4 regions of the Streptomyces sp. NPDC015242 genome follow, and region 4 is predicted to be linked to each of the others. Evidence: riboswitches for the same ligand, from Rfam matches in the RefSeq annotation. Region 4 holds a riboswitch; each other region holds the start of a gene.
The links. Region 4 has a riboswitch for cobalamin ahead of ACF07N_RS33250 (prenyltransferase/squalene oxidase repeat-containing protein). Riboswitches for the same ligand answer to the same signal wherever they lie in the genome.

Region 1: it holds a riboswitch for cobalamin, as region 4 does, so the genes downstream of both, ACF07N_RS18055 ((2Fe-2S) ferredoxin domain-containing protein) here and ACF07N_RS33250 (prenyltransferase/squalene oxidase repeat-containing protein) in region 4, are expected to answer to the same signal.
Region 2: it holds a riboswitch for cobalamin, as region 4 does, so the genes downstream of both, ACF07N_RS23740 (energy-coupling factor ABC transporter permease) here and ACF07N_RS33250 (prenyltransferase/squalene oxidase repeat-containing protein) in region 4, are expected to answer to the same signal.
Region 3: it holds a riboswitch for cobalamin, as region 4 does, so the genes downstream of both, ACF07N_RS00355 (ABC transporter substrate-binding protein) here and ACF07N_RS33250 (prenyltransferase/squalene oxidase repeat-containing protein) in region 4, are expected to answer to the same signal.

What each region holds. Positions count from the first base shown of each region.
Region 1 covers NZ_JBIBUF010000005.1:43,292-50,406, reverse strand. The annotation lists gene ACF07N_RS18070 (VWA domain-containing protein) at 1-965, opposite strand, end outside; gene ACF07N_RS18065 (IucA/IucC family protein) at 1,010-2,503, opposite strand; gene ACF07N_RS18060 (IucA/IucC family protein) at 2,605-4,161, shown strand; cobalamin riboswitch at 4,187-4,312, shown strand; gene ACF07N_RS18055 ((2Fe-2S) ferredoxin domain-containing protein) at 4,375-4,773, shown strand; gene ACF07N_RS18050 (iron ABC transporter permease) at 4,781-6,853, opposite strand; gene ACF07N_RS18045 (ABC transporter substrate-binding protein) at 6,862-7,115, opposite strand, start outside.
Region 2 covers NZ_JBIBUF010000007.1:188,405-195,519, forward strand. The annotation lists gene ACF07N_RS23705 (SpoIIE family protein phosphatase) at 1-192, opposite strand, end outside; gene ACF07N_RS23710 (alpha/beta fold hydrolase) at 192-995, opposite strand; gene ACF07N_RS23715 (maleylpyruvate isomerase N-terminal domain-containing protein) at 1,053-1,709, opposite strand; gene ACF07N_RS23720 (amidinotransferase) at 1,884-3,050, shown strand; gene ACF07N_RS23725 (ATP-binding cassette domain-containing protein) at 3,072-3,926, opposite strand; gene cbiQ (cobalt ECF transporter T component CbiQ) at 3,923-4,672, opposite strand; gene ACF07N_RS23735 (energy-coupling factor ABC transporter substrate-binding protein) at 4,679-5,047, opposite strand; gene ACF07N_RS23740 (energy-coupling factor ABC transporter permease) at 5,044-5,745, opposite strand; cobalamin riboswitch at 5,775-5,960, opposite strand; gene ACF07N_RS23745 (serine/threonine-protein kinase) at 6,039-7,115, opposite strand, start outside.
Region 3 covers NZ_JBIBUF010000001.1:67,580-74,694, forward strand. The annotation lists gene ACF07N_RS00335 (cation diffusion facilitator family transporter) at 1-342, opposite strand, end outside; gene ACF07N_RS00340 (ArsR/SmtB family transcription factor) at 406-765, shown strand; gene ACF07N_RS00345 (4-hydroxybenzoate 3-monooxygenase) at 767-1,990, opposite strand; gene ACF07N_RS00350 (CoA-binding protein) at 2,087-2,497, opposite strand; cobalamin riboswitch at 2,583-2,774, shown strand; gene ACF07N_RS00355 (ABC transporter substrate-binding protein) at 2,845-3,861, shown strand; gene ACF07N_RS00360 (FecCD family ABC transporter permease) at 3,912-4,931, shown strand; gene ACF07N_RS00365 (ABC transporter ATP-binding protein) at 5,210-5,974, shown strand; gene ACF07N_RS00370 (hypothetical protein) at 6,099-6,866, shown strand; gene ACF07N_RS00375 (SixA phosphatase family protein) at 6,863-7,115, shown strand, end outside.
Region 4 covers NZ_JBIBUF010000012.1:39,337-46,451, reverse strand. The annotation lists gene ACF07N_RS33270 (glycosyltransferase family 4 protein) at 1-1,194, opposite strand, end outside; gene ACF07N_RS33265 (TetR family transcriptional regulator) at 1,406-2,077, shown strand; gene ACF07N_RS33260 (DUF5753 domain-containing protein) at 2,223-3,128, shown strand; gene ACF07N_RS33255 (SAM-dependent methyltransferase) at 3,174-3,989, opposite strand; cobalamin riboswitch at 4,097-4,255, shown strand; gene ACF07N_RS33250 (prenyltransferase/squalene oxidase repeat-containing protein) at 4,368-5,591, shown strand; gene ACF07N_RS33245 (SCO2322 family protein) at 5,588-6,220, shown strand; gene ACF07N_RS33240 (CbiQ family ECF transporter T component) at 6,213-7,115, shown strand, end outside.

The sequences.
Region 1 (7,115 bases), on a different contig from region 4:
ATGACGTCCGTACGGCCGGTGCCCGCCGCCTCGCCGCGCACGATCTCGCGGCCTTTGAATGTGACGGCCCGCAACAGCACGCCGTAGCCCGGGTTCACGGCCCGGTCCGCCGCCACGCTCACGGAGGCGCGCAGCTCCTTGCCCGGCGGGACGTCCACGCGGTACCAGCGCTGCTGCCCGAACGCCGCCCGGTCCGTGTACAGGCCCGACTTCAGTGCCGGTGCCCCGGCGCACCGGTCCGCGCCCTCGGCCGGCACCGGCGTGACCACCGGCTCGGCCGCCCGGTCCACCAACTCGTTCACCCGGTCGGTGAGTTCGTCCTGGTGCTCCACCGAGGTGTAGGTGCCGCCGGTGGCATCGGCGATGCAGCTCAGCTGCCGGCTCAGCTTCGCGGTCGGCACCAGGCCGAGCGTGTCGATGGTCAGCCCGATGCCCTTGGCGGCGATCTCGCGGGCGACCTCGCACGGGTCGAGCGGGGCGCAGGTGTCCTCGCCGTCGCTGATCAGCACGATCCGCTTGGCGCCGTCGCCGCCGTCCAGGTCGTCGGCCGCCTTCAGCAGGGCCGGGCCGATCGGCGTCCAGCCGGTCGGGGCGAGCGTGGCGACGGCCGCCTTCGCCTCGGTGCGGTCGAGCGGCCCGACCGGGTACAGCTGCGCGGTGTCCTTGCAGCCCGTCTTGCGGTCGTCGCCCGGGTAGTTCGCGCCGAGGGTGCGGATGCCGAGCTCGACCTCCTCGGGCGTCGCGTCCAGCACCTCGTTGAACGCCTGCTTCGCGGCGGCCATCCGCGACTGCCCGTCGATGTCGCGGGCCCGCATCGAGCCGCTCACGTCGAGCACGAGGTCGACCTTGGGGGCGTCCCGGCCCGTGGGTTCACCGGCGGCCGCCCCGGCCGGGACGGCGATCCCGGCGGTCAGGGCGGCGAGCAGGGCACAGGCGCCCGCCGCCAGCCGTGTACGTGTGATCATCGGCGGATCCTATTGATCACCCGGGCCATTGGCCAAAACGGCGTTCAGCGCAGCGGATTGGGCAGTTCCGCCCACTGGTCCCCGGGCGTCCGCGGCGAGAGCCGCATCAGCGTCAGCGCCTTGGCGGGCACGGGCTCCGCCCGCAGGGCCGCGAGGTCCGGGCCGTCCGGAAGGTCCCGTACGGCCGTCTCCAGCGCCGCCGCGAGCGCCTCGCCCGACCCGGCCGTCCCGGCCAGCGCGCCCGCCACCAGGGAGCCGAACAGCTTGCGGCGCAAGGCGCGTTCGTCGTCCGTGACCATGCGGGCGGGCAGCCGTGGCACCGTGATGCCGTGCCGGGCCAGGCGGGCCGGGCTGACGCGGATGTCGGCCAGGTCGCGGTAGACCAGCCGCAGCGGCTCACCGGTCGCCGAGAGCACGACCAGAAGGTTCTGGCCGTGCGCCTCCAGGGCCACGCCCAGCTCCAGCAGCCGCAGACCGGCGGTGAGGGCGAGCCGGGCGAAGGCGGCCAGCCAGGCGGCGGATCGGGGCAGTCCGGTGGTGGCGAGGGCCGCCACCGGCAGCACCCGCTCACCACCGCCCGCGTACGCCTGCGGTGACTCCCGCAGCACGGCGGCGAAGTCGGGGGAGCCGGCCGCCGCCGCGCCCAGGGTGCGGGTGACGTGCAGCAACCCGTCCGTGCGCGCCGCCGTGACCTCGGCGAAGTCCGACAGCAGCGCGGAGGCGGCCACCGACGGCAGCGAGATGTCCCGCACCGAGGAGGTCAGGCGGGCGCTCAGCGAGGTCTTGACGTGCGGCCCGCCGGGCAGGGCGAGCGTGCGCAGGCTCATCAGCGGATGCCCGGGGCGGCGTTCCTCGCCGGCCCGCTTCAGCACGTGCGCCGCCTGCCAGGGGTGTACGGGCAGCACCAGACGCCCGCCCTCCCGCAGCTCGTCCGGCCACACGCCGGTGACCAGGCACTCCGCCGCCGGCACCGGTACCAGCTCCAGCTGCACCACCGGCCGGTGCTCGGGCCCGTAGGCGAGCTGCTCGGCGACCGAGAAACCGGGCCGGGAGCGGCAGGCCGGGTGGAACGGGTGCCCGTCGACGATCCGCTGCTCCCACTCCCAGTCCCGCTCCGGCCACGCCCCCCGAGCGCTCTCCCGCCCGGCCCGCGACAGCGCCAGCGAGGCGACGCTGTGCCCGAGTTCGGCCGCGAAGGAGGCGGAGTGCGGGACGCCGAGGACGCTCACCAGCAGCGCCGGATCGCCGTACTCCGTCCCGTCGAGCCGCACGGCCCTGACGTACGCCCCGGTCGCGTACGGATCCGGCAGCGGACCGTGCAGCCGGCGCCCGTCGGCCAGCAGCAGGGTCACACCGTCCCGGCCCCGCTCCACGCCTGTCACCCAGGGCAGCGGATCATGCGTGAGGCCGCGCCACAGGCGGGACAGCACGGCCGCCCGGGCGCCGGGCAGTTCGGCCTCGTACCGCGGCAGGAGCCCGGGCCGTACGACGGACAGCTCGTCGGCGACCTCGGTCTCGGCGCTGGAGGGACGGTGCACGGGCGGACTCCTCGGGTACGAATAGGGCGTCACAGCGGAACGGCGACGACCTGCATACTGATCATCCCCGCCCGGGAACGCTGGAAGGACCGTAGGGACGAGTGGAACGCGTGGACCTCATGCCCCCGCCCGCCGACGACGACTCGGCCCACGGTGACGACCCGGCCATCGCCGCTCTCGCCGACGCGTACGCCGCCGTGCCCCTGCTCAACTGCCTGCTGCGCGAGGTCGCCCGGCCGGTGCGCGAGGAGGGCGCCCACCGCGTCCACCACCTGCCCGGCGGCGACCGCCTGCTGCGCGTGCGCGGAACCCGGCGGCCCGCCGAGCCCGAGGTCGAGGTGGCGGGCGCCTGGCAGCGCCTCGGCCACACCGCACTCGTCGACCTGGTCGCCGGGGAACTGCGCCGGCGCACCGGGCTGGCCAACCCCGACCTGCCCGCCGAGATGAGGGACAGCCGGGACGTCGTGGCCGCGCTCCTGGCCGCCCGGGCCGGGGCGGCGCCGCCCGCGGACCTCTACCAGCGGTCCGAGCAGTGCCTGCTCACCGGCCACACCCACCACCCGGCCCCCAAGGCCCGCGGCGGCGGCCCCGCCGCGTCCTGGCTGCCGTACGCGCCCGAGGCGTACGCCCGCTTCCCGCTGGTGCTGCTCGGGGTGCGCGAGGACACCGTCGCCGAGGACGGCGACACCTCCGCCCTCGACGCCCTCGGCACAGCCCCGCCCGGCTACCGGCTGCTCCCGGCCCACCCCTGGCAGCTCGGCCTGGCCGCCCGTGAGCTGGCCCCCGCCTTCGCGGACGGCAGACTGCTCCGGCTCGGCACCACGGCCTTCGACACCTGGCCGACGGCCGCGATCCGCACCGTCTACGCCCCCGGGCGGGACCTGTTCCTGAAGTTCAGCCTGGACGTGCGCATCACCAACGACATCCGCCGGCTGTGGCGCCACGACCTGCTCGCCCTGCGCCGGACCGACACGGCCACGGGCGCGGCCCTCGCCGCCTGCGACGGCCCGCCCGGCTGGCTCGCCGACCGCGGGTACCGCACCGCGGACTTCGCCTTCGAGGCCCTGGCCGTCCTGGTCCGCGACGGCTTCGCCGGCCGCCTCGTGCCCGGGGCGACCCCGCTGCTCGCCGCGGGGCTCGTCGAGGGCTTCGACGGCAACCCGCTCGACCGCGTCACCGACCCGGAGGCCTGGTGGGAGGCGTACCTCGCGCACGCCGTGCCCCCGGTCCTGGCGGCCTTCGCGGGGCACGGCGTGGTCGTCGAGGCCCATCTGCAGAACACGCTCGTCGCCGTGGACGCCGACGGCATGCCGGTGCAGGTGCTGTACCGGGACGCCGAGGGCGTGAAACTGCTGCCGGACGTGGGGCGCGCCGCCGGCTGGGAGCGGCTGGTGTACTGCCTGGTCGTCAACCACCTCACCGAGATCGCCGGGGCCCTCGCCGAGCGCCGGCCCGGGTTCGACCCCTGGCCCGCCGCCCGCCGCGAACTCGCCCGGCACGACCTGCCGGAGATCCCGGCCCTGCTCGCCTCCCCGACGCTGCCCGCCAAGACGAACCTGCTGCTGCGCTGGACGGGAGCGGACGGCGCCGACGCCCGCTACCTGCCGCTGCCGAACCCGCTCAGGCGGTCCCGGCCGGGTCACGGCCCCGTGGAATGATGACCGGCGACGAAGGCGACGGCGGACGAGGAAGCCGGTGTGAATCCGGCGCGGTCCCGCCACTGTGATCGGCGAGCCGGTCCCGACAGGCCACTGCCCGCGCGCGGGTGGGAAGGCCGGGACCTGCGGCGACCCGAGAGCCAGGAGACTCACGCGGTCGCCTCCTCCACGGACCACCGGGGCGGATCTCCCCGGAGAGAGGGCAGGTGCGGCATGCCCGCGACGCCGGCCGGCGACCCCCTGGACGAGACCCCGGGCGGATCCCCGCCGTGCCGTGTCGTCGTCTGCCGGGACTGCTGCTGCGGCAGCCCCAAGGTGACCGGCGTCGACCACGCGGCCCAGACCGAGCGCCTGCGCGCGGCGGCACCCGTGCGGATCTCCGACTGCCTGGACGTCTGCGACCAGGCCAACGTGGTCGTCGTGCAGCCCTCGGCCGCGGGCCGGGCCGCGGGAGCCCGGCCCGTCTGGCTCGGTCTGCTCAACGACCCGGCCGCCACCGAGGACGTCGTCTCCTGGGTCCGGGCCGGCGGCCCGGGCGTGGCCCCGCTGCCGGACATCCTCGGACTGTACGTCTTCAGCCCCCGGGCGCGGCGGGACGGGGACCGCCCCTGACACCGGCTCAGGCCGCCCGGCGGCCGCGGATCAGCAGCCACAGGAAGTACGGGGTGCCGATCACGGCCGTCATCAGACCGGCGCCCAGCTGGGCCGGGGCGATCACCGTACGGCCGACGAGATCGGCCGTGCAGACGAGCGCGGCGCCGAGCAGCACGGCGACCGGCACCACCCGCACGTGCCGCCGGCCCACCAGGGCCCGGGCCGCGTGCGGCGCGACGAGACCGACGAAGCCGATGGTGCCGGCCGAGGCCACGGCGGTCGCCGCCAGCAGCACGCCCACCACCAGGAAGCCGAGCCGGGCCCGGGGCAGCCCCAGTCCGAGCAGGCGCGGGGTGTCCCCGTCCAGCGAGACGAGGTCCAGCTCGGTGCGCCGGGCGACCGCGACGGCCAGGCCCAGGGCCAGCACGAGCGCGACGGGCACGACGTCCGCCGTGGTCCGCCCGTACGTCGAACCGGACAGCCAGGTCAGCGCCTTCGTGGCGTTGAACGGGTCGGTGAGCACGATGAGCAGGCTGATCAGGGCCGTCGATCCGGCCGCCACGCCGATGCCGACGAGGACCAGCCGGCTCTGCTGGTAGCCGCCCCGGGCGGCGAGCCCGAACACGAGGGCGGAGGCCAGCGCCGCTCCGGCGAACGCCGCCGAGGCGACGCCCCAGGAGCCGGCGGCGGGCACGGTGGTCACGAGCAGCACGGCACCCAGCGCGGCGCCGCCCGAGACCCCCAGCACCCCGGGTTCCGCCAGCGGATTGCGGGTCACGGCCTGCACCAGCGTGCCGGCCAGCGCGAGGGCGGCGCCCGCGCACAGCGCGGCGAGCACCCGCGGCACCCGGGTGTCCAGGACGAAGGAGACGGTCCGGCCGGCCCGCCCCTGCGCCCAGTTGGCGACGTCCCCGAGCAGGAGCTTGCTGTCGCCCAGCAGCACACCGGCGAGGGCGGCGCCGACGACGACGGCGGCCAGGGCGGCCGCCGTGGCCAGGTACGCCGTGCGGCCGGGGATGCGCAGCCGGTCCGGTGGCTCCACCCCGGCCGTGTCCCGCAGCCGCAGCGCCGTCGCCACCAGGAACACGGCGCCGACCAGGCTGGTGACGATGCCGGTGGGCACGCCGACGGCGGTGTCGGCGGGGATCAGGGCCCGCAGCAGCACGTCGGAGCCGAGCACCAACGCGGCCCCGGCCAGCCCGGCCGCGGGCAGCGCCGCCCGCGCGCGGGTGAAGCCGCGGAACCGGCGGGCGAGCGGCCGGACCAGGGCGGGCGCGCAGAGCCCGACGTAGCCGAGCGGCCCGGCGAGCGTGACGGCCGCCGCGGACAGCAGCGCCGCGAGCACCACCACCGTGACCCGGGTGGCGTGCACCGGGACGCCGAGGCCGCGCGCCGCGTCGTCGCCGAGGGCGAGCGCGTCGACCCGCCGGGCGACCAGCAGCAGCCCGGCGAGCCCCACGAGGGCGACGGGCAGCATCTGCAGGACGCCGTCGAAGCCGTTCTGGCCGATGCTGCCCTGGTTCCACTGGTAGAGGCCCTCCGTCTGCTGCGGGAACAGCAGCAGGAGCCCTTCCGTCAGGGAGTTCAGGCCCAGCGCGAGCGCGGTGCCGGCCAGGACCAGCCGTACGGTGCCCGTGCCGAGGCCGGACAGGGCGAGCACCACGGCCGCGGCCAGCAGCCCGCCCGCGAAGGCCACGCCCGAGGAGGCGAGCAGCGGCAGGGAGACGCCGGTCGCGCCGGCCAGCCCGAGCGCCAGGTACGAGCCGGCGTTCACCGCGAGGGTGTCGGGCGAGGCGAGCACGTTGCGGCTGACGGCCTGGAGCACGGCGCCCGCGATGCCGAGGACGACGCCGACCAGGACGCCCGCGGTCATCCGCGGCAGCCGTGAGGCGATCACCACGGACGCGTCGGCCGGATCGGCCTGCCCGGTCAGGGCCTTGAAAACCTGCGCCGGCCCGACGGCGGCGGTGCCCTGGGTGATGTCGACGACCGCGAGGGCGGCGACGAGGAGGACGAGCCCGGCCGTCACCGCGGCCGCACCCGTCCGGGACGCGGCCGCCGGGGGACGGACGGCGGGGGGCGCTTCGGTGACGGCCATGACGGGCGTTACTTCGTCAGCGCTTCGACGAGGGCGTCGATGTACGCCTCCATCGAGCCGGGACCGCCGAACATCCAGATGCCGTCGGGCAGCCGGTGCACGTCGCCCGCCTTCACGAACGGCAGGGAGGTCCACACGGCGTTCTTCTTCAGCTGCCCGGCGAACGGGTTGCTGGCCTTGTCGCCGTCGTTGCCGATGTAGGCGAACGCGGTGTCCTTCGGCAGGGCGGTCAGGCCCTCGACGTCGGTGGTGCCGAGGCCGT
Region 2 (7,115 bases), on a different contig from region 4:
CAGGCCGAGCCAGTCCAGCAGCGTCGTGTTGATCTTGGCGATCGTGCCGTCCATCAGGGTGGACAGGTAGCCGCACGGTGCCGCCTCGTAGAGGTCCTCGGCGCTGTCCTCCAGCAGGGCGGTGAAAGCCGCGTCGGTGCTCCCCCCGTCCCCGGTCCCGGCGGACTCCGGCAGTCCGTCCCTGCGGCACATCACTGGACGGACTCCACGAAGTCCAGGATCGCCTCGGCGGTGGCCTCGGGCGCGCTCAGCTGCGGGCAGTGCCCCGTGGCGCCCAGGGTGACCAGCCGGGAGGACGGGATCGCCGCGTGGACGTAGGCGCCGACCTCGCGGGGCGCGATGGCGTCCTGCTCGCACTCCAGCACCAGGGTCGGCACGCGGACACCCGCCAGGTCCTCGCGGCTGTCGGTCAGGAACGTGGTCCGGGCGAAGACCCGCGCGATGTCCGGGTCGGTGGCGCAGAAGCTGTTGGTCAGTTCCTCGCCCAGCTCCGGGCGGTCCGGGTTGCCCATGATCACCGGCGCCATGGCGGACGACCAGCCCAGGTAGTTCGCCTCGAGCGAGGCCAGCAGCTCGTCGATGTCCTCCGCGCTGAAGCCGCCGCGGTAGTCCCCGCTGTCGATGTAGCACGGCGAGGGCGTCACCATCACCAGCGCCCCGATCCGCTCCGGCGCCGCCCGCGCCGCGAGCACGCCCACCATGGCGCTGACCGAGTGCCCCACGAACACCGCCCGCCGCAGGTCGAGCTCCTCGCAGACCTCGGCCACGTCACGGGCGTAACCGTCCAGGGAGGAGTAGCGCTCCTCGCTCCACGCCGTGAGGTCCGACCTGCCCGAGCCGACGTAGTCGAACAGCACCACGCGGTAGCGCTTCGCCAGCACCGGCGCCACGAGACGCCACATGTTCTGGTCGCAGCCGAACCCGTGGGCCAGGAGGAGCACCGGCGCGTCGTCGGGGCCGGTGACGTTCACGTGGTTCCTGCGGCGGATGTCCATACCGGCCATGCTCCCACCTCGGCCGGACCCCTTCGACGGCGGCCTCGCCGCGGCCGGTCAGCCGAGGTACAGCGGGAGCCGGCCGGCCAGGTCCCCGAGCCCGGCCCGCTCCGCCCCGGTCGGATCCCGCCGTCCCGTACCGACCAGCAGCGCGTCCCGGTCGGACAGGGACGCGGGGAACGGGCTGCCCGCGATGCGCTCCAGCAACTCGCGGGACCGGCCGAGCGTCGCCGCCGGGGGCTGCGCCTGGTCCGGCAGGTGCGCGATCAGGTCCAGATGGTGCAGCGTCCACTCCAGCACGTACACCGAGAGGTAGTCGGCCACCGTGAGGACCTGGTCGCGGGTACCGACCCGGCCGGCCGGATCGGCGAGCACGGCGGCCCGGCCCGCGGCCGAACCCACGTCGTCCAGGTGGAACCTCAGCAGGCCGGGGTCCCCGTACGCGGCGGCCAGCCGGACCGTCAGCGCGTCGAGCGGGTCCTCACCGGTCGGCGGGGTCCCGGAGACCTCCCAGTAGGTCACCGCGTCCCGGGTCGGCTCCCGGCCGGACGGGGTCGCGAGGGTGATCAGGACGTCCTGAGCGTCGATGACCAGGTGGCACACCAGGTCCCGCACCAGCCAGCCGGTGCAGCCGGACGGCCGCGTGAAGTCCTCGTCGGACAGGTCGGCGACGGCCGCGCGCAGCGCCGTCCAGGCGGTCGAGAAATGATCCACCTTCGGCAACGTAGTGAAGTGCCCGAAGGTGGGCAACCGTATTCCACGGCCGGTCCGCCCGCGCGGGCGCCGGCACTCCGCACGGCAGCCGACGTGCACGGCTCCGGCGGGCCCCTGTCACGCCGCGCGCCCGCGCGGCGTGCCACCGCAGCCAGTGGCGGAAGAGTGGTGAGCATGACGGTCACACGCAGCACCGGAACAGTCACCGCGGCCGACGGGACCGCGCGGCACCTCGCCCCGGCCGTCCCGAGCGCGGAGCAGCTCGCCCGGCCGGTCAGCTCGCACAACGAGTGGGATCCGCTGGAGGAGATCATCGTCGGGCGCCTGGAGGGCGCGACGATCCCCTCCGACCACCCCGTCGTCACCTGCAACGTGCCGCCCTGGGCCGGGCGCCTGCAGGGGCTCGCCGCGGGCTTCCGGTACCCGCGCCTGCTCGTCGAGCAGGCCCAGCAGGAGATCGACGGCTTCGTCGCCCTGCTGGAGTCGCTGGGTGTCACCGTCCGCCGTCCCGACGCGGTCGACCACCGGCGCCGGTTCGGCACGCCCGACTGGTCCTCGCGCGGGTTCTGCAACACCTGCCCGCGGGACAGCATGCTGGTGATCGGCGACGAGATCATCGAGACGCCGATGGCCTGGCCGTGCCGGTACTTCGAGACGCACTCCTACCGGCCGATCCTCAAGGACTACTTCCGGCGCGGTGCCCGCTGGACGGCGGCGCCCAGGCCGCAGCTGACGGACGAGCTGTTCGATCCGGACTTCCGCGTGCCGGAGGACGGCGAACCCATGCGGTACATCCTCACCGAGTTCGAACCCGTCTTCGACGCGGCGGACTTCGTCCGGGCGGGACGCGATCTGTTCGTGACGCGCAGCAACGTCACCAACGCGATGGGCATCGACTGGCTGCGCCGCCACCTCGGGCCGGACTACCGCATCCACGAGATCCCCAGCCGCTGCCGCACGCCCATGCACATCGACACCACGTTCGTGCCGCTCGCGCCCGGCAAGGTGCTGATCAATCCCGAGTACGTCGACCCCGACGACCTGCCGGACGTGCTGGGCTCCTGGGACGTGCTGGTCGCGCCCGAACCGGACCCGATCGACGAGCGGCTGCTCAAAGTCACGTCGATGTGCGGCAAGTGGCTCAGCATGAACGTGCTGATGCTCGACGAGAAGCGGGTCATCGCCGAACGGCACCACACCGGCATGCTGCGCGCCCTGGAGCGCTGGGGCTTCGAGCCGATCCCCTGCGACCTGCTGCACTACGCCCCGTTCGGCGGCTCGTTCCACTGCGCCACCCTCGACGTCCGGCGCCGCGGCCCGCTCCAGTCCTACTTCGACTGACCGCACCGCGGCGGGACGCGCTCAGCCGCCGGTCGCCCCCGGCCGCCCGGCCGCCAGTGCGGCGAGCTCGGCGGGCGTGCGCGGCCCGCGCTCCGTCCCGCTCAACCAGCCCCGCGCGCGCAGGAGTTCCGCCGCGGCCGCCCCCCAGGGCAGCCGCAGCCCCGCCTCGCGCAGGAGGTCCGTGCGGGCCAGGACCACGTGCGCGGGCCCGGTGCGCACGCCCGCCGGGGTGAGCAGCGCCGCGTCGTCGGCCCAGGCCAGCGCCAGATCGACGTCATGGGTGGCCATCACCACCGTGGTGCCGCCGGCCCGCAGCGCGCCGAGCGTGGTGAGGAGCCGTTCCTGGCCGTCGGGGTCGAGCCCGGCCGTCGGCTCGTCCAGGATCAGGACCCGGGGCCGCATGGCGACCGCGCCCGCGATGGCCGTGCGCTTGCGCTGCCCGTAGGAGAGCAGATGGGTGGGCCGGTCGGCCAGGGCGGCGATGCCGAGCGCGGCGAGCGCCTCCGCCACCCGCTCCCGCACCTGCGCGTGGTCCAGGCCGAGGTTGAGCGGCCCGAACGACACGTCCTGCTCGACGGAGGCCGCGAACAACTGGTCGTCCGGGTCCTGCACCACCAGCTGCACGGTCGTCCGCAGCCGGGTCAGGCCCTTGCGGTCGTACGTCACCGGCCGGCCGTCGACCGTCAGCCGCCCCTCGTCCGGGCGCAGTCCACCGCTGAGAAGGCGCATCAGGGTCGTCTTGCCGCTGCCGTTGCGGCCGAGCAGCGCCAGCGCGCGCCCCTCGCGGATGTCGAAGTCGAGGCCGCTGAGCACGGCCGGGCCGTCCTCGTAGCCGAAGGACGCGCCCCGCAGGGCGACGAGGGCGGGCTCGCTCATGTCAGCGGCCTTTCCAGGATCAGGGCGAGGGCGGCCAGTGCCACGAGCAGGGCGCAACTGGCCGCCGTGAAGCGGGCGGAGACCCGTGCCTCGGGCACCAGGACCCGCAGCGTGCCGTCGTAGCCGCGTCCGGCCAGTCCGGCCTGCAGGCGCGAGGCCCGGTCGAAGGCCCGGACGAACGCGGTGGCGCCCAGACCGGCCAGGGAACGCCACTCCGCGGCCCGGCTGGTGTGGCCGAGGCGCGCGGCCTGCGCCTCGCGGACACGGCGCACGGAGTCCAGCAGCAGGAAACTCATGCGGTACGTCACGAGCGCCACGTCGACCACCGGCGCCGGCACCCCGGCCCGGACCAGACGGGGCAGCAGGTCGGACAGGGGCGTGGTGAAGGCGAACAACAGCACGCCCAGCGACGCCGCCGAGGTACGCAGCAGCAACTCCCCGGCCCGCACCGGCCCGTCACCGGCGAGGGAGACGGCACCGTCCGGCCCGCCGACCTGGATCAGCAGCGTCAGCGCCCCGGTCGCACAGAAGCCCAGCGGCACCCGGTAGGCCCGCCACAGCCGCCGGCCCGGCACACCGGCCGGGCCGAGCAGCAGCGCCAGGGCCGCCACCAGCACCAGGGCCGCGCCCGGCCAGGGCGGCAGCGAGATCGCGAGCACGGTGAGGCCGAACCCGAGCACGGCCTTGTCCACGGGGTGGCGGCGGCGCCAGCGACTGCTGTGCGCCGCCGCGTCGATCGGCAGCACCCGGGCTCAGTCCCGACCGTCGGCGGACGTCCCGGCCGCACCGGCCGGCGTGCTCCCGGACTCCCGCTCCAGCGCGCGCCGCTCACCCTGCCGCCGCCCGCGGCGCAGGCCGAAGTAGTAGGCGAGGACCCCGGCGCCGAGCGCCGCCTGGAGGGAGAACAGGGCCGACTCGATCTCCCCGGACGGCGGTTCGTACAGCGGCGAGAACCACGGCTCGTAGTCCGGCTCGATCTCGGTGATCGCGGTCTCGGCCTCACCGTCGGCGCCCGTGAACGGCTCCTCCTTGTGGTCGCCGAGCCCCAGCGCGAGCGGCAGCACGGCGAGGACGGCCACGGCGAGCAGCAGCAGGAGGTTGATCCTCGTGCTCTTCTTCATCGGGCCACCGCCCCGGTTCCGGCACGGGCGCCCTTGGCGGTCAGCAGCACGCCCAGCCGGGTCAGTTCCCCCTTGCTGGACTGCACCAGCAGCCGCATCACGAGGACCGTCAGCAGCCCCTCGCTCACCGCGAGCGGGATCTGGGTGACGGCGAAGATGGACCCGAACTTGCCGAGCGCGCCGAGGAACCCGCTGCCCGGGTCGGGGAAGGCGAGCGCCAGCTGCACGCTGGTGACGCAGTAGGTGGACAGGTCGGCGACGAACGCCCCGCAGAACACCGTCACCATCAGCGGCACGTCGTACCGGCGCAGCAGCCGGTAGACGGCGTAGCCGGCCCAGGGACCGGCGATCGCCATGGAGAAGACGTTGGCGCCGAGCGTGGTGAGACCGCCGTGCGCCAGCAGCAGCGCCTGGAACAGCAGGGTGATGGTGCCCAGCACCGCCATGACCGGCGGCCGGAACAGGATGGCCCCCAGGCCCGTGCCCGTGGGGTGGGAGCAACTGCCGGTGACCGACGGCAGTTTCAGGGCCGACAGAACGAACGTGAAGGCCCCGGAGGCCCCGAGGAGCAGGGTGCTCTCGGGGTGCTCGCGCACCTCACGGGTGAGTGACCGGACTCCGTGGACGACGAACGGCGCCGACGCGACGCCCCAGGCGGCCGCGTGCGCCGGAGGAAGGAAACCCTCGGCAATGTGCATGGCTCTGCAGACCCTCTCCAGCACCTCGTGGATGGTTGACGCGCCTTGGCCGGTCTCCTGGCTGACGGGTACCACCGCCCGAACTCCGCCTTCCCGGGTCACGAGGACCCAGTGGCTGCCCGCGAGGGCCGGAGCCGGACTTCCCGATTCACAGTGGCGAGGGCCGCACCGGCATCACACCGGATTTCCCGTTCACCAAGGCGTGGTGACAATAAGGCCGCGATAAGGGCGATGACAAGCCGCCCCAGGGGGCGCGCGAGGGGGCGCCCGCTCGCACACCGGCGCAGGGCCGCTCAGTCCTCGCCCTCGCCGTCGTCGTCCTCCCCGTCGCCCACCGGGACCTGGGGAGGCTGCTGTTCCCGCTGGTCCGCGTGGTCCGGGCCGCCACCGGCCGGCGCCTCCGCCGGGGCCGACGGGCCGGGCGACGGTCCGGCGGGAGGCGGGGTGGCGGGTGCCTCGGCGGACGGGGTGACATCGGCCACCGTGCCCACGGCCGACGTGCCGCCGGCCGACGTGCCGCCGGTCCGCTCCGTGGTCCCGAGCGGGTCGGCGGACGCCCCGGATTCCGGGTCCGAGGGGGCGGCCGGGCTGCTCGCCGACGGTGAGGCGTCGGGCTCGGTGCCCTTCGTCGCCGTGTCGTCGGGCGAGAACCACACCATGCCGAGGTACATCGCGGCGAGGAACAGCGCCGCCGCGGCGGCCGTGACGGCCAGACGCGACCGGCCGCCGGAGCCGCCCCGGGGCGCGGAGCGGCGCGCCCGCCCGCCCGGCGCGGTGCGCGAGCCCGTCGGCAGCGCGTAGGTGGCCGCGGTGCCTGTCCCGGCCGCCGCGTGGGCCGCGGGCCGCGTGGCCGGTACCGGGGCCGGCGCCGGTGGTGCGGCCTCCGGCAGCGGCTGGGGCCGCCCCTGCCAGGCGCCGCCGGCGAACCACTCGGCGGCTTGCTGGGCCGACGGACGGTCCTCGGGATGCTTGGCGAGCAGTCCGAGCAGGTAGTTCTCGAACGCCGGCGGCAGACCGGCGACCCCCAGCTCGCGGGGCGGCACGGGCGCGGCGTCGAGGTGCTGGTGGAGGAGGGCCACGGCGGTGTCCGCCTGGAACGGTGGGCGTCCGCTGAGCAACTGGTAGAGCACGCACCCCAGGGAGTACATGTCGGAGGCCGGTCCCGCGGGCTGCCCGAGGGCACGTTCGGGCGCGAGGTACAGGCCGGTGCCGACGATCTGCCCGGTGGCGGTGAGCGCCGCGCCGGGGTCGTCGAGGAAGCGGGCGATGCCGAAGTCACCGATCTTCAGGGTGCCGTGGACGTCCAGCAGGAGGTTGGCGGGCTTGATGTCCCGGTGGACGATGCCCTGCGCGTGCGCCGCGGCGAGCCC
Region 3 (7,115 bases), on a different contig from region 4:
GGTGTTGTGCACCGTGTCCCCGAGCAGTGCCACCGAACCGGAGGCGGCCACCACGAACGCCTGCGCCAGCGCGGTCGCGCCGAGCACCGCCAGCGAGACCCACAGCGCTCGCATGCCGCGCGCCGAGGACTCCAGGGCGGAGTCGACCTTGCCGGCGGTCTCGTGGGAGTGCGGGGTGAGCAGGTGACCCAGGCGGTGGCGCAGGCCGGGCCGGTGGCCGTGGCCCGGGCCGTGGTCGTGGCCGTGGCCGTGGCCGTGACCAGGGTCGTCGTCATGACTGTGGCCACGGTGACGGCCGTGGTCATGGTCGCGGGGGTGGGAGTGCTCGTGCCGGTCGCTCACGGGGTTCCCTTCCGGGTGCGGGGCGGGTGGACGCGCGCGCGTCCCTGGCGCCATTATGTGCGTATGAGCGCACGCATGCACCTGTCACCTGCGCACGATGCGCACCCGCGCAGCCCCGGCGAGGAGCAGTTCGCGCTCGCCGCCGAACTCCTCGCGCTCCTCGGGGACCGGACGCGCCTCGCCCTGCTGCATGCTTTGACCGGGGGAGAGGCCGACGTCACGACCCTCACCGAGGCGTGCGGGGCGGCCCGGCCCGCCGTCAGCCAGCACCTGGCGCGCCTGCGTCTCGCGGGCCTGGTGAACACGCGGAAGGAGGGCCGCCGGGTCGTCTATTCACTCCACGACGGTCATCTGCGCCGGCTCGTGGACGAGGCACTGAACGTGGCCGACCACCGGATCGGCGACCGGCCTCCGCACGACTGAGTCAGTAGCGCGCGGCCGTCCCGAGGTACTGCTCGGCGAAGGCCGCCGCCGCGACGGGTGAGGTGAACAGGCGGCGCAGCCGGGCCAGCGTGGTGCCCGCGCGGAACGGATCGCCCGCCGCCGTGCCGTGGTACACCTCGGACAGCCACTGCGAGAACTCCTGGTAGTCCCACACGCGCCGCAGGCACGCCTCGGCGTAGCCGGCCAGGCCGCCGTCCTCGCCCCGGGTCAGGTGGTCCACCAGGGCGTCACCGAGCAGGAAGGCGTCGTGCAGGGCGAGATTCATGCCCTTGGCGGCGATGGGGGCGACCAGATGGGCCGCGTCGCCCGCGAGGAACAGCCGGCCGTGCACCATCGGCTCGACCACGTAGTCGTGCATGTCCAGCACGCGCTTCTCGATCAGCCGGCCCTCCGTCAGCGGGGGCGCCCCGGACGCCCCGAGCCGCTCCCGCAGCTCCGCCCAGACCCGGTCGTGCGGCCAGTTGCCGGGGTCGTCGCCCGGCGGGCACTGGAGGTAGTAGCGGGTCACCTCGGGGCTGCGCGGCATCTGCCCGGCGAACCCGCGGGCGTGACAGCCGAACAGCACGCAGTCCGCGGACGGCGGGGCCTCGGCGAGCAGCGCCAGCCAGCCGATGCCGTAGTCGTGCCGGGCGATGCGCACCCGCTCCGGGGGCAGTGACGCCCGGCTCACCCCGCGCGCCCCGTCGCACCCGGCGACGAAGTCCGCCCGGACCACCCGCCGTTCACCCGTGTCGGGACAGACGTACGAGACCGACGGCCGGTCGGAGCCGAGGTCGTGGAGCCGGACGTCGCTCACGCCGAAGCGGATCCGCCCGCCGCGCACGTCGGCGTACTCCCGGACCAGGTCCGTCACCAGCAGCGGCTGCGGATAGACGAAGTGGTGGCTGCCCGTCAGCTCGCCGTAGGAGAAGCGGTAGCGCTCCCCGCCGAAGCGGAACTCGCACGCGCTGTGCAGCTCCGCCCGGTCGAGCAGGTTGCGGGCCAGACCGCGCTTCTCCAGGGCGCGCACGGCCCACTCCTCGATGACCCCGGCCCGGGGCCGCTGCTCGATGAACTCCCGGGTCTCCGTCTCCAGTACCAGGCAGTCCACCGAGGCGGCCCGCAGGATGTTGCCCACCGTCAGTCCGGCGGGGCCGGCGCCCACCACGACGACCGGAAAGCGTTCGGATGCGCCGGAGTTCGCGGGCAGGGGGAGGTCGGCCATGCCGCTCATTATGGAGGCGGCGTCAGGGGGCGGGCACCCCCGCCGCGGCCGGAAGGGCGCACCGCCTCAGGGCCCGGCGGCGAGCAGCCGCGCCGGTCACCGCCCGAGCCGCGGGATCTCGATCGCCGGGCAGCGGTCCATCACCATCTCGAGACCCGCGGCCCGGGTCCGCTCGTACGCCGCCTCGTCGAGGACCCCCAGCTGGAACCAGACGCCCTTCGCGCCCTTGGCGACCGCCTCGTCCGCGACGGCGCCCGCCAGCTCGCTGTTGACGAAGACGTCCACGACGTCCACGTCGAAGGGAATGTCCGCCAGGCTCGCGTAACCCTGCTCGCCGTGCACCGTCTCGGCCTTCGGGTGCACCGGCACCACCCGCTTGCCGAAGCGCTGGAGCACGGCCGCGACCCCGTACGCCGCGCGCTGCCGGTTCGACGACAGGCCCACCACGGCCCAGGTGTCGCCGAGCCCGGTGAGAATCCTGCGGACCGCTGCCTCGTCGCCGTACACCGGCGGCCTCCTCGAGAACGTCGTGGACAAAGGGTGCTGTCCCGGCAACCACGCGGCACGCGCGGTGATTCCCCGGAACCCGCCGTGATAGCTTGCCGAGGCCAGTCGAACCCATGTACGTGGGTCAGGGAATCCGGTGGAAATCCGGAACTGACGCGCAGCGGTGAGGGGGACGGGCGGGGCCTCGGCCACTGGACTTCCGCTACGGACGTCCGGGAAGGCGCTCCGATCCGGGTGAACCCGAGTCCGAAGACCTGCTGGCGGCCCCCGCGGCCGGTGCGCGGCGGGGGAGCACCGTACGACCGGGCTCCGCGATCGGGCCCTCGACGACTGAGGACTGGTTCCCCGTGCCCCTCGCCCCATCCGCCCGTGCCGCCGTGCTGCTCGCGGCCGGCTCCCTGCTCCTCACCGGCTGCGGCGACCCGCAGCCCGCCCCGGCGAAGGCCGCCGTCACCCTCGACAACTGCGGCCACGCGGTGCGCGTCGAGACCCCGCCCGAGCGCGCCGTCTCCCTCAACCAGGGCACCACCGAGATCCTGCTCTCCCTCGGCCTCGCCGACCGCCTCGCGGGCACGGCCACCTGGACCGACCCGGTGATGAAGGGCCTGGCGAAGGCGAACGCGACGGTGCCGCGCATCGCCGACGACAACCCCTCCTTCGAACGGGTCCTGGACGCGGACCCGGACTTCGTGGCCGCCTCCTTCGTCTCCACCCTCGGCCGGGGCGGCGTCGCCACCCGCGAGCAGTTCGAGAAGCTCGGCGTCCCCACCTACGTCTCCCCGTCCGACTGCGCAGGGAAGGACAACTCCGGCGGTGGCGACGGTGCCCGCGACAAGGCCCTCGGCATGGACGCCGTCTACGGCGAGGTGCGCGACCTGGCGGCCGTCTTCGGGGTGCGGGAACGCGGCGACGCCCTCGTGGACTCGCTGCGCCGGCGCATGCGGAAGGCCACCGCGGGCATCGACGCCTCCGACGTCACCCTCCTGTACTGGTTCGCCAACTCCGAGTCGCCCTACATGGCGGGCTGTTGCGGGGCGCCCGGCATCATCACCCGCTCCCTCGGCGCGCGGAACGTCTTCGACGACACGCACCAGGAATGGCCGCAGATCAACTGGGAGACCGTCGCCGACCGCGACCCCGACGTCCTCGTCATCGGGGACCTCACCCGCAGGTCGCAGACCGCCGAGTCGGCCGCGAAGAAGATCGCCTTCCTCGAGTCCAACCCGGCCACGAAGAACATGGACGCGGTCCGGCACAAGCGGTACGTGCTGCTCAGCGGGCAGGCCATGAACCCGACCATCCGCACGGTCGAGGGCGTCGAACGGGTCGCCGCGGGCCTGCGCCGGTTCGGGCTGGTGAAGTGACCGCCCGGGACCCGCTGCCGGAGACCGGGGGCCGCCCGGCGGCCGTCTCCCTGCCCCGCCGCGGTACCGGGCTCGCGCTCGGCGCGGCCGGAGCGGTCGCACTCGTCGCCTCCCTCGCCGTGGCCATCACCATCGGCCCCGCCGACATACGCGTCGGGGACGTGTGGTCCGTGGTGGCCGCCCACCTCGGCCTGGGCAGCTCGGAGCTGACGCCGATCCGGGACGGCATCGTCTGGCAGCTGCGGCTGCCGCGCACCCTGCTCGCGGCCGTGTGCGGGGCCGGACTCGCCGTGTGCGGGGCGGTGATGCAGTCGCTGCTGCGCAACCCGCTGGCCGACCCGTTCGTGCTCGGGGTCTCCTCGGGCGCCTCCACCGGCGCGGTCGCCGTGGTCGTGCTGGGCGCGGGCGGCGGAGCGGTCTCCGTCTCCGCGGGCGCCTTCCTCGGGGCCCTGGTCTCCTTCGCGCTGGTGCTGCTGCTCAGCCACACCCTGGGCGGCACCACCGACCGGGTGGTCCTCGCCGGGGTCGCCGCCATGCAGCTGTTCTCCGCGCTCACCTCCTTCATCGTGATGACCTCCGCCGACGCGGAGACGACCCGGGGCGTGCTGTTCTGGCTCCTCGGCTCCCTCGGCGGCGTGGGCTGGACCGACGTGTGGCTGTGCCTGGCCGCGCTGGCCGTGGCCCTGGTGGTGTGCCTCGCCCACGCCCGCACCCTCGACGCCTTCGCCTTCGGGCAGGAGGCGGCGGCCGCGCTGGGCGTGTCCGTGGCCCGCACCCGTCTGGTGCTGCTGTGCGTCACGGCCCTGCTCACCGCGGCGCTGGTCAGCTCGGCCGGGGCGATCGGCTTCGTCGGCCTGGTCCTGCCGCACGCGGCCCGCGCGCTGTCCGGGCCCGGGCACGCCCGGCTGCTGCCCGTCACGGCACTGGCCGGCGCGGTCTTCCTGGTGTGGGTCGACACGCTGGCCCGGACGGTGCTGGAGCCGCGGGAGGTGCCGGTGGGTGTGGTGACCTCGCTCATCGGGGTGCCGGCGTTCGTGGCCGTGCTGTACCGGACGAGGCGGACGCGGTGAGCGGGGAGCGGACAGCGGCGGACGCCGGGGGCCGGCCGCCCGGGCGAACCGGCCGGGGTGCCGGGGGGTCGGGGGCGGAGGGGGCCGGCGGCGATGGCGGCGGGCTGAGGGCCGGCCGGGATGCGGGCGGCGATGGCGGTGGGTTGCGGACCGGCCGGGATGCGGGCGGGTCGCGGACCGAGCGGGATGCCCGTGGGTCGCGGGCCGGCCGGGGGACCGGTGGGTCGCGGGCCGACCGGGGTGTCGGCGGAACGGCGGCCGTCCGGGGGACCGGTGGGTTGCGGGCCGAGCGGGTCGGGCGGCTTGCCGGCGGGCGGCTCGTCCTCGACGGTGTCGTCCTCGCGCCGGAACCCGGTTCCACCCTCGGCGTCCTCGGCCCCAACGGCTCGGGCAAGTCCACGCTTCTGCGGTTGCTGGCCGGACTGCTCACGCCGACCGCCGGGGTCGTCACCCTCGACGGCACGCCGCTGGACGACCTGCCCCGGCGCACGGTCGCCCGCCGCCTCGCCGTCGTGGCCCAGCAGTCGGACACCCAGACCGAGCTGACCGTCCAGGACGTCGTACGGCTCGGCCGCATCCCGCACCGGCGGCCCTGGACGCCCGCCTCGGCGGAGGACGAGCGAGCCGTGCGGGACGCCCTGGAACGCACCGGCCTCGCCGACCGCGCGGGCCGGCTCTGGCACACCCTGTCGGGCGGTGAACGCCAGCGCGTGCAGATCGCCCGCGCGCTCGCCCAGGAACCCCGCGAGCTCCTCCTGGACGAGCCCACCAACCACCTCGACATCCACCACCAGCTCGACCTGCTCGCCCTGGTCAACCGGCTGCCGGTCACCACCGTCGTCGCCCTGCACGACCTCAACCTCGCGGCGATGTACTGCGACCGGGTCGTCGTGCTGTGCGCGGGGCGGGTCGTCGCGGGCGGCACACCGGCGGACGTCCTCACGGAGGAGCTCATCGCCGAGGTGTACGGGGTGCGGGCCCGCGTCCAGGCGGACGGGCCCGACGGGGTGCCCCACGTGCGGTACCTGGGCACGCTGCACTGAGCGGCGTCCCGCTCGTGCGGCGTCCTGCCGGCGCGGCGTCCCGTCCATGCGGCGCGGCGCGGCGCCACCAAGGCACCGCCGCCCCCAGGCACCGCCGCCCGGCCGTGACCCGAAAGCAGCGCGCATGACTGCGCGTCCCGGCCCGTCCGCCTACGCTCGCCTCGTGCTGCGCATCATCGACGCCCGTACCGGAGAGCCGGCCGACGCCGCCCCGGCCCGCCGGGGACTGACGAGGGTCGAGGCCCACGTGCCCGGCTCGGACACCACGGACCTGAGGGTGCTGCTCGTCGCCGACCTCCTCGTCCGGGCCCTGGAGATCGGCGGCACGCCGGTGTGGGCCCTGCTGCCGGGCGGCGGGCATCGCCGGGCGGAGCTGCGGGCCCGGGCCACGGCACTCGGCATCCACCCCTTCGAGGACGGTCCGGACGCCGGAGCGGGCCTCGGGCGGGCCCAGGCCGTGCATGTCGCGGCCGAGGGCGGCCCCGCACCGGACGGGATCCGCATCGCCGTCGCACCGGTACGGCCCGATCCGCCCGATGTCGCGGACCCCGCCGACCCCGCCGTCCTGCGTCTGGCCCTGCTCGCCCGGCACCACAGCGCCGGCGTCCGGCTGGAGGCGGCCGCACTGCACGAGGCCGGCGCCACCCTCGCCCGCTGGCGCTCCGCGGTCGCGCGGTGGGCCCGCCACCCGTCGCGGCCGGTCCCCGACGACGTGCGGACACGACTGCGCGACGCCTGGGAGGACGACCTGGACCTGCCCGGGGTACTCGGCGTCCTGCGCCGCGTGGAGCACGACCCGGACCTGCCGGACGGGGCCCGCTTCGAGACCTACGCCTACGCCGACCGCCTCCTCGGCCTCGACCTCACCCGCGACCTGGGAACCTCCTCATGATCGAACGCACCGGCGCCGGCCCCCTGCGCCGCCTGGTCGTGCTGCGGCACGCCAAGTCCGCCTGGCCCGTGGACGTCGCCGACCACGAGCGCCCGCTCGCCCCCCGCGGCCGCCGCGACGCCCCCGCGGCCGGCCGGGCCCTGGCCGCGGCCGACTGCCTGCCGGACCTCGCCCTGTGCTCCACCGCCGTCCGCGCCCGCCGCACCTGGGAGCTGGCCTCCGCCGAGTGGGGCACGCCCCCGCCGGTCC
Region 4 (7,115 bases):
GCGCAGGTCCGGGTCGCCCAGCAGGCGGCCGAGCCCCGCGGCCAGGGCCTCGGAGTCGCCGGGCGGCACCGCCAGGCACGTCTCGCCGTCCCGTCCGGCGACCTCGGGGATCGCGCCCCCGGTCGTGGCGAGCAGGGGCGTCCCCGTCGCCATGGCCTCCGCGGCCGGCAGCGAGAAGCCCTCGTAGAGCGACGGCACGCACGCCACCTGCGCCGACCGCACCAGGTCGACCAGCTCCGCGTCGGAGATGCCCTTGACGAACTCCACGGCGCCTTCCAGCCCGTAGCGTTCCATCGCCTGGGCGACCGGCCCCTCCGCAGGGCGCTTGCCGACCACGACGAGATGCGCCCCGGGGTGCTCGGCGCGCACCTTCGCCAGCGCCTCGACCAGGTACACCAGGCCCTTCAGCGGCACGTCCGCGCTGGACGTCGTCACGATGCGGCCCGGCACCACCGGGACCGAGGGGTCCGGTGAGAACAGGTCGGTGTCGGCGCCGATGTGGACGACGTGGATGCGGTCCTGCCGGACGCCGAGGTGGTCGATGATCTCCTGGCGGGACGTGCCGGAGACGGTGAGCACGGACGGCAGCCGCCGCGCCACGCGCTTCTGCATGCGCGTGAACGCGTACCAGCGCCGCACCGACCAGCGCCGCTGCCGGCTCTCCGCGGCGTCCAGCTCCAACTGCCGGTCCACGGTGATGGGGTGGTGGATGGTCGTCACCAGCGGCGCGCCGACGTCGCCCAGCAGGCCGTAGCCGAGGGTCTGGTTGTCGTGGATCACGTCGAACGCGCCGCGCCGGGCGCGCAGATGGCGGCGGGCACGCAGCGAGAAGGTCAGGGGCTCGGGGAAGCCGCCGGTCCACATGGTCGCCACTTCCAGCGCGTCGATCCAGTCGCGGTACTCGTCGCGCCCGGGCGTGCGGAAGGGGTCCGGCTGGCGGTACAGGTCGAGGCTGGGCAGCTCGGTGAGGCTCAGGCCGTCGTAGCCCTCGTCGAGGACGGGGTAGGGCTGGGCGCCGATGACCTCGACGCGGTGGCCGAGGCGGGCCAGTTCGCGGGAGAGGTGCCGGACGTAGACGCCCTGGCCGCCGCAGAACGGGTTCCCTTTATAGGTGAGGAGCGCGATGTCGAGCGGTCGCAAGCCGTCGGCAGCGGGGTCCCCCGGGGCCCCGGCCTCCCTGGCCTCAGCGGTCACTCCGGGCCCCCTTCTTCCTGCACTGTCCCGCGAGATTACGCCGGGACGCTAATCTAGAACAAGTTTCAGACTTGATCGTCCGGAGGCTCCGAATCTACCGGCAGGTAAGGGCGCTGTGACCAGTGGATCAGGTGATTCACGCCACGGCCGGCGCCGTGCCATGCTGTCTGATCACTCGCCCTCACGGACGGTCACGGAACGGGACCGGACCATGCCCGCGGAAGCCCAGGTGAACGCCGAGGTGAACAAGGTGGCCAAGCCGGCCAAGGTGGAAGCCGGAGCCGCGCTCCCCGCCTCCCCGCCGCTGACGGAGCGGCAGGAGGCCCGTCGCCGCCGCATCCTGCACGCGAGCGCGCAGCTGGCCGGCCGGGGCGGTTTCGACGCCGTGCAGATGCGCGAGGTCGCGGAGTCCTCGCAGGTGGCGCTGGGCACGCTGTACCGCTACTTCCCCTCCAAGATCCACCTGCTGGTCGCCACGATGCAGGACCAGCTGGAGCACATGCACGGCACGCTCCGGAAGAAACCGCCGCAGGGTGAAACGGCGGCCGGGCGGGTCGCCGAGACGCTGATGCGCGCCTTCCGCGCCCTGCAGCGCGAGCCGCAGCTGGCCGACGCCATGGTCCGCGCGCTCACCTTCGCCGACCGCAGCGTGAGCCCGGAGGTCGACCAGGTCTCCCGGCAGACCACGGCGATCATCCTGGACGCCATGGGCCAGGAGCACCCGACCCCCGAGCAGTTGTCGGCGGTCCGGGTCATCGAGCACACCTGGCACTCGGCCCTGATCACCTGGCTGTCGGGCCGCGCCTCCATCGCCCAGGTCAAGATCGACATCGAGACGGTGTGCCGTCTGATCGACCTGACCGGCCCGGACGCCCACGAGTGACCCGTCCCGCCCCCTCCGAGGCCTCCCGCAGGTAGGTGGCGATGTGGGTCGGATCCTGTGAACTGTCCGCCGGAAGAGGGCACTTGATGGTGGGCTGCGCCCCCTAGGATGGTCGGACGCAACGCTCGCACCGGGAGAGATGCCCATGGGCACCGAAGAAGCCGCATCCGTCACGATCGGCAGGGGAGCCCTGGACGCCCGGTCGGCCGGGCCCATGGTGCCGCGGCTGGTGCTCGGCGCCCGGCTGCGGCGACTGCGCGAGGAGCGGGGCATCGGCCGCGCCGACGCGGGGCGGGTCATCCGCTCCTCCTCGTCCAAGATCAGCCGGATGGAGACCGGGCGTCACGGATTCAAGCTGCGCGACGTCGCCGACCTGCTCACGCACTACGGCGTCACCGACGAGGCCGAGCGCGCCACCCTGCTGGCCCTCGCCGAGCAGGCCAACACCCCCGCCTGGTGGCGCTACTACAGCGATGTCGTGCCCCCGTGGATGCAGACGTACCTCGGGGCCGAGCAGGCGGCGAGCCTGGTGCGCTGCTACCAGGTCCAGCGCGTGCCCGGCCTGCTGCAGACCCCCGACTACGCGCGCGCCTCCCTCCGGGTCGCCCACCCCCAGGCCGGTCCGGCGGAGATCGAGCGCCGGGTCGCGCTGCGGATGACCCGCCGGCGGATCCTGTACCGGCAGCAGCCCACCCGGTTGTGGGCCGTGCTCGACGAGGCGGCGCTGCGCCGCCCGGTGGGCGGAATCCGGGTGATGCGCGCCCAGCTCAGGCACCTCATCGAGGTCTGCCGGCTGCCGCAGGTCACCCTGCAGATCCTGCCGTTCTCCTCGGGCGGGCACGCGGCGGAGGGCGGCCCGGTGACCATCCTGCGCCTGCCCGGCGGGCAGCTGCCGGACATCGTCTACCTGGAGAAGCTGACCACCGCCCTGTACCCGGACAAGCCCGCGGAGATCGAGCGCCACTGGGACGCGATGAACCGGCTGGTGGTCGAGGCCGAGTCGCCGGACGAGACCCCGACCATCCTGCACCGCGTCCTGCAGGAGACCTGACGACTTGGGCGGAAGCCCCGGCGGCCGCACCGGCGGTGCGACGGCTCAGGACTTGCGGGCGACTCCGCCGTACTGGTGCACCTCGGCGGGCAGGTCGAGGGCGGCCGCGTCGGGGCGCCAGCGGGAGCAGGACGTGACGCCCGGTTCGAGCAGGTCCAGCCCGTCGAAGTAGCGGGCGATCTGCTCCGGGCTGCGCAGGATGTAGGGGATCGAACCGCCCTCGTTGTACTGGTTGATGGCCCGGACGTAGTCCTCGCTGGTGTCGGTGGAGTCGTAGCTCACGAGGTAGCTGCCGGAGGGCAGGGCGTCCACCAGCTGCCGCACGATCGAACGGGCCTCGTCGTGGTCCTCGATGTGGCCGAGGATGCCCATCAGCATCAGCGCGACGGGCCGGTCGAAGTCCAGGGTCCTGCCGGCTTCCCGGATGATCGTGTCCGGCCGGCGCAGGTCGGCGTCGACGTAGTTGGTGACGCCTTCCGGGGTGCTGGTGAGCAGCGCGCGGGCGTGGGCGAGGACCAGCGGGTCGTTGTCGACGTAGACGATCCGGCTCTCCGGGGCCACGCGCTGGGCGATCTGGTGGGTGTTGTCCACGTTGGGCAGGCCGGTGCCGACATCGAGGAACTGCCGGACGCCCTCCTCGGCGGCGAGGTGGCGGACGGCGCGCGCGAGGAAGTAGCGGGCGGCGCGGGCCCCGGTCTCGATCCCGGGGAAGATCTCCCGGAAGGCGTCACCGGCGACACGGTCCACCTCGTAGTTGTCCTTGCCGCCGAGCCAGTAGTTCCAGATCCGGGCCGAGTGCGGCACCGAGGTGTCGATCTTGTCGAACGGCTCCTGCTCGGCGTTCTCCACCTGCTCGCTCATGGACGCTCCTGGGTGTGGTCGGGAAGCCCCACGTTATCCGGTACATGCCTCCGAGCGGGCCAACTCCTGCGCCGTGCAGAGGAGTTCGCCCAGTGGCGGCCCCGCCGCACATGCCGCCCCCGGGCGGTTCCCTACGGGCGGGTACAGTGAGCGGGTCGTCATCACACCGTACGGGGGAAAGCCGGTGCAATTCCGGCGCTGACCCGCAACCGTGAACCGCCACCACAGCGGCGGTGAGCCGGATCGCCGCGTACGGTCCGTGACCGGCTCACGTGCCCGGCAGTCCGCCGGGCACGGCACCGTCGAGGTATACGGAGCCGAGCCGCCGGGGTGTCCCGCGCTGCCCGGCTCCCGCACAGGGAGAGGCACCCGCCGATCATGAACGTCCGCCGCAGCGCCGCGATCCTGGCCGCCGCCGCCGTGATCGGCGCCGCCGCCCCGGCCGCCGCCGACCCGTCCCCCTCGCCGTCCCAGGCACTCCCCTCCGCCCTGTACGGCGACGCGGACCCGACGTACGACGGCGTCTGGCGCCAGTCGCTCGCGCTGCTCGCGCAGGACACGGCCGGTGTGCGGCCGGCCACGAAGTCCGTGGAGTGGCTGGTGCGCCAGCAGTGCGCGGACGGCGGGTTCGCCTCCTACCGCCCCGACCCCGCCACCGCCTGCGGCGCCAGGACCCCGCTCGACACCAACGCCACGTCCGCCGCCGTGCAGGCCCTGGCCGCGCTCGGCGGGCACGACGACGTCACCGGCAAGGCGGTCACCTGGCTGAAGTCCGTCCAGAACAAGGACGGCGGCTGGGGTTACGCGCCCGGCGGCGCCAGCGACACCAACTCCACGTCGGTCGTCATCGGCGCGCTCGCCGCCGTGGGCGAGCGGCCGGACCGGGTGGAGAAGAGCGGCAAGTCGCCCTACGACGCGCTGCTGAAGTTCGCCCTCCCCTGCGACGGGGACGGCGCCGGGGCGTTCGCGTTCCAGCCGGACAAGAAGGGCGAACTGGCCGCCAACGCGGACGCCACCGCGGCCGGTGTCCTCGGCGCCCTGGGCCGGGGCATGGTCGTGAAGCCCGGTCAGAAGCCCGGCGGGACGTCCGGCGCGGCCTGCGCCGAGCCGCGCACCCCGGAGCAGGCGGCGGCGAACGGGGCCGCGTACCTCACGTCCGCCCTCGGCGAGGACGACGACCACCTGATGTCGGCCCTGGCCGGTGCCGAGCCGCAGCCCGACCACGGCAACACCGCCGACGCGGTCGTCGCGCTGGCCGCGCGCGGCGACACCGAGCAGGCGGAGAGGTCCGTGCGCTGGCTGGAGAAGAACTCCGCGGACTGGGCGGCCCGGAGCGGTCCGGCCGCCTACGCCCAGCTGATCCTCGCCGCCCACGCGACGGGCGCGGACCCGCGCGACTTCGGCGGCGCGGACCTGGTGAAGCAGCTCAACGGGACCGGCCCGGCCCCGCAGGCCGCCGCGGACGCCGGCGGCAAGGCCGTCAAGGACGACAAGGACGACTCGGACTCGATGTTCGGCGTGTGGTGGTACGTCGGCGTCTGCCTCGTCGCGGGCATCGGCATCGGGTTCCTGTTCACCGGCCGCCGGAAGCAGCAGCCGTGATCCGCCGGGCCGTTCTCCTGCTCCTGGCCGCGCTCCTGCTGGTCGCGGGCGCGGGCCAGGCGGCCCGGGCCGCCGGTTACCGGTACTGGTCGTTCTGGGAGCGCGACGGCGGCCGCTGGGTCTACGCCACCCAGGGCCCGTCCACGGCCCGGCCCTCCGACGGGGACGTCCAGGGCCTCCGCTTCGCGGTGAGCGAGGACTCCGAGGACGCCGCCCGGCCCCGCGGCCGGGCCGACTTCGCGGCGATCTGCGCGAGGACGCCCGCCCGGGAGGGCACCAAGCGCGTCGCCCTGCTCCTCGACTTCGGCACGCCCGCGGACGCCCCCGAGGGCGAGACGCCGCCCGCCGCGAGGACGGCCTGCGCGCAGGTCCCGCCCGACGCCACGACCGCCGAGGCCCTCGCCGCGGTGGCCAAGCCCCTGCGCTACGACACCAACGCCCTGCTGTGCGCGATCTCCGGCTACCCGGACAGGGGCTGCGGCGAGCCGGTGTCGGGGAAGCAGCGGAAGCCGGCGGCGGAGCGGAGGGAACAGCGGGACGACGGACCGTCCCTGGGTCTCGTGGCGGGCGTCGGCGTGGTGACGCTCCTGGCCGGGGCGGCGATCTGGCAGGTACGCCGGCGTGGGTAGGACGCTCCACCCCGGCGCCTGGTGGCTGTGGGCCCTCTCCCTCGGCACCGCGGCCACCCGCACCACCAACCCCCTCCTGCTCGCCCTGCTCGTCGCCGTCTCCGCGTACGTGGTGGCCACCCGGCGCCCGGACACCCCCTGGTCCCGCTCCTACGGCGCCTTCGTGAAGCTCGCTCTCGCCGTGCTGCTGATCCGCCTGCTGTTCGCGACGGTCCTCGGCTCGCCGATCCCCGGCACGCACACGCTGTTCACGCTCCCCGAGGCCGCCCTGCCCACCTGGGCGCAGGGCATCCGCCTCGGCGGCGAGGTCACCGCCGAGGCCCTCACCTTCGCCCTGTACGACGGTCTGAAGCTCGCCACCCTGCTGATCTGCGTCGGCGCCGCGAACGCCCTGGCCAGCCCCTCGCGGCTGCTGAAGTCCCTGCCGGGCGCCCTGTACGAGACGGGTGTCGCGGTGGTCGTGGCCCTCACGTTCGCCCCGCACCTGATCGCGGACGTGCGGCGCCTGCGGGCCGCCCGCCGCCTGCGCGGCCGCCCCGACCAGGGGATCCGGGGCCTGCTGCAGGTGGGCCTGCCGGTGCTGGAGGGCGCCCTGGAACGCTCGGTATCCCTCGCCGCCGCGATGGACGCCCGCGGCTACGGCCGTACGGCCCGGGTCCCGGCCGCGGTGCGGCGGACCACCGCCGCCCTCACCCTCGGCGGTCTGCTCGGTGTCTGCGCCGGTACGTACGGGCTCCTCACGGCCGAGGGCGGCAGCTACGGCGTCCCGGTCCTCCTCGCCGGCGTCACCGCCGCTCTGGCGGGCCTCAAGCTCGGCGGCCGCCGTTCCCTGCGCACCCGTTACCGCCCGGACCGCTGGGACGTGCGCGCCTGCCTCGTCGTCGCCTCGGGCGTG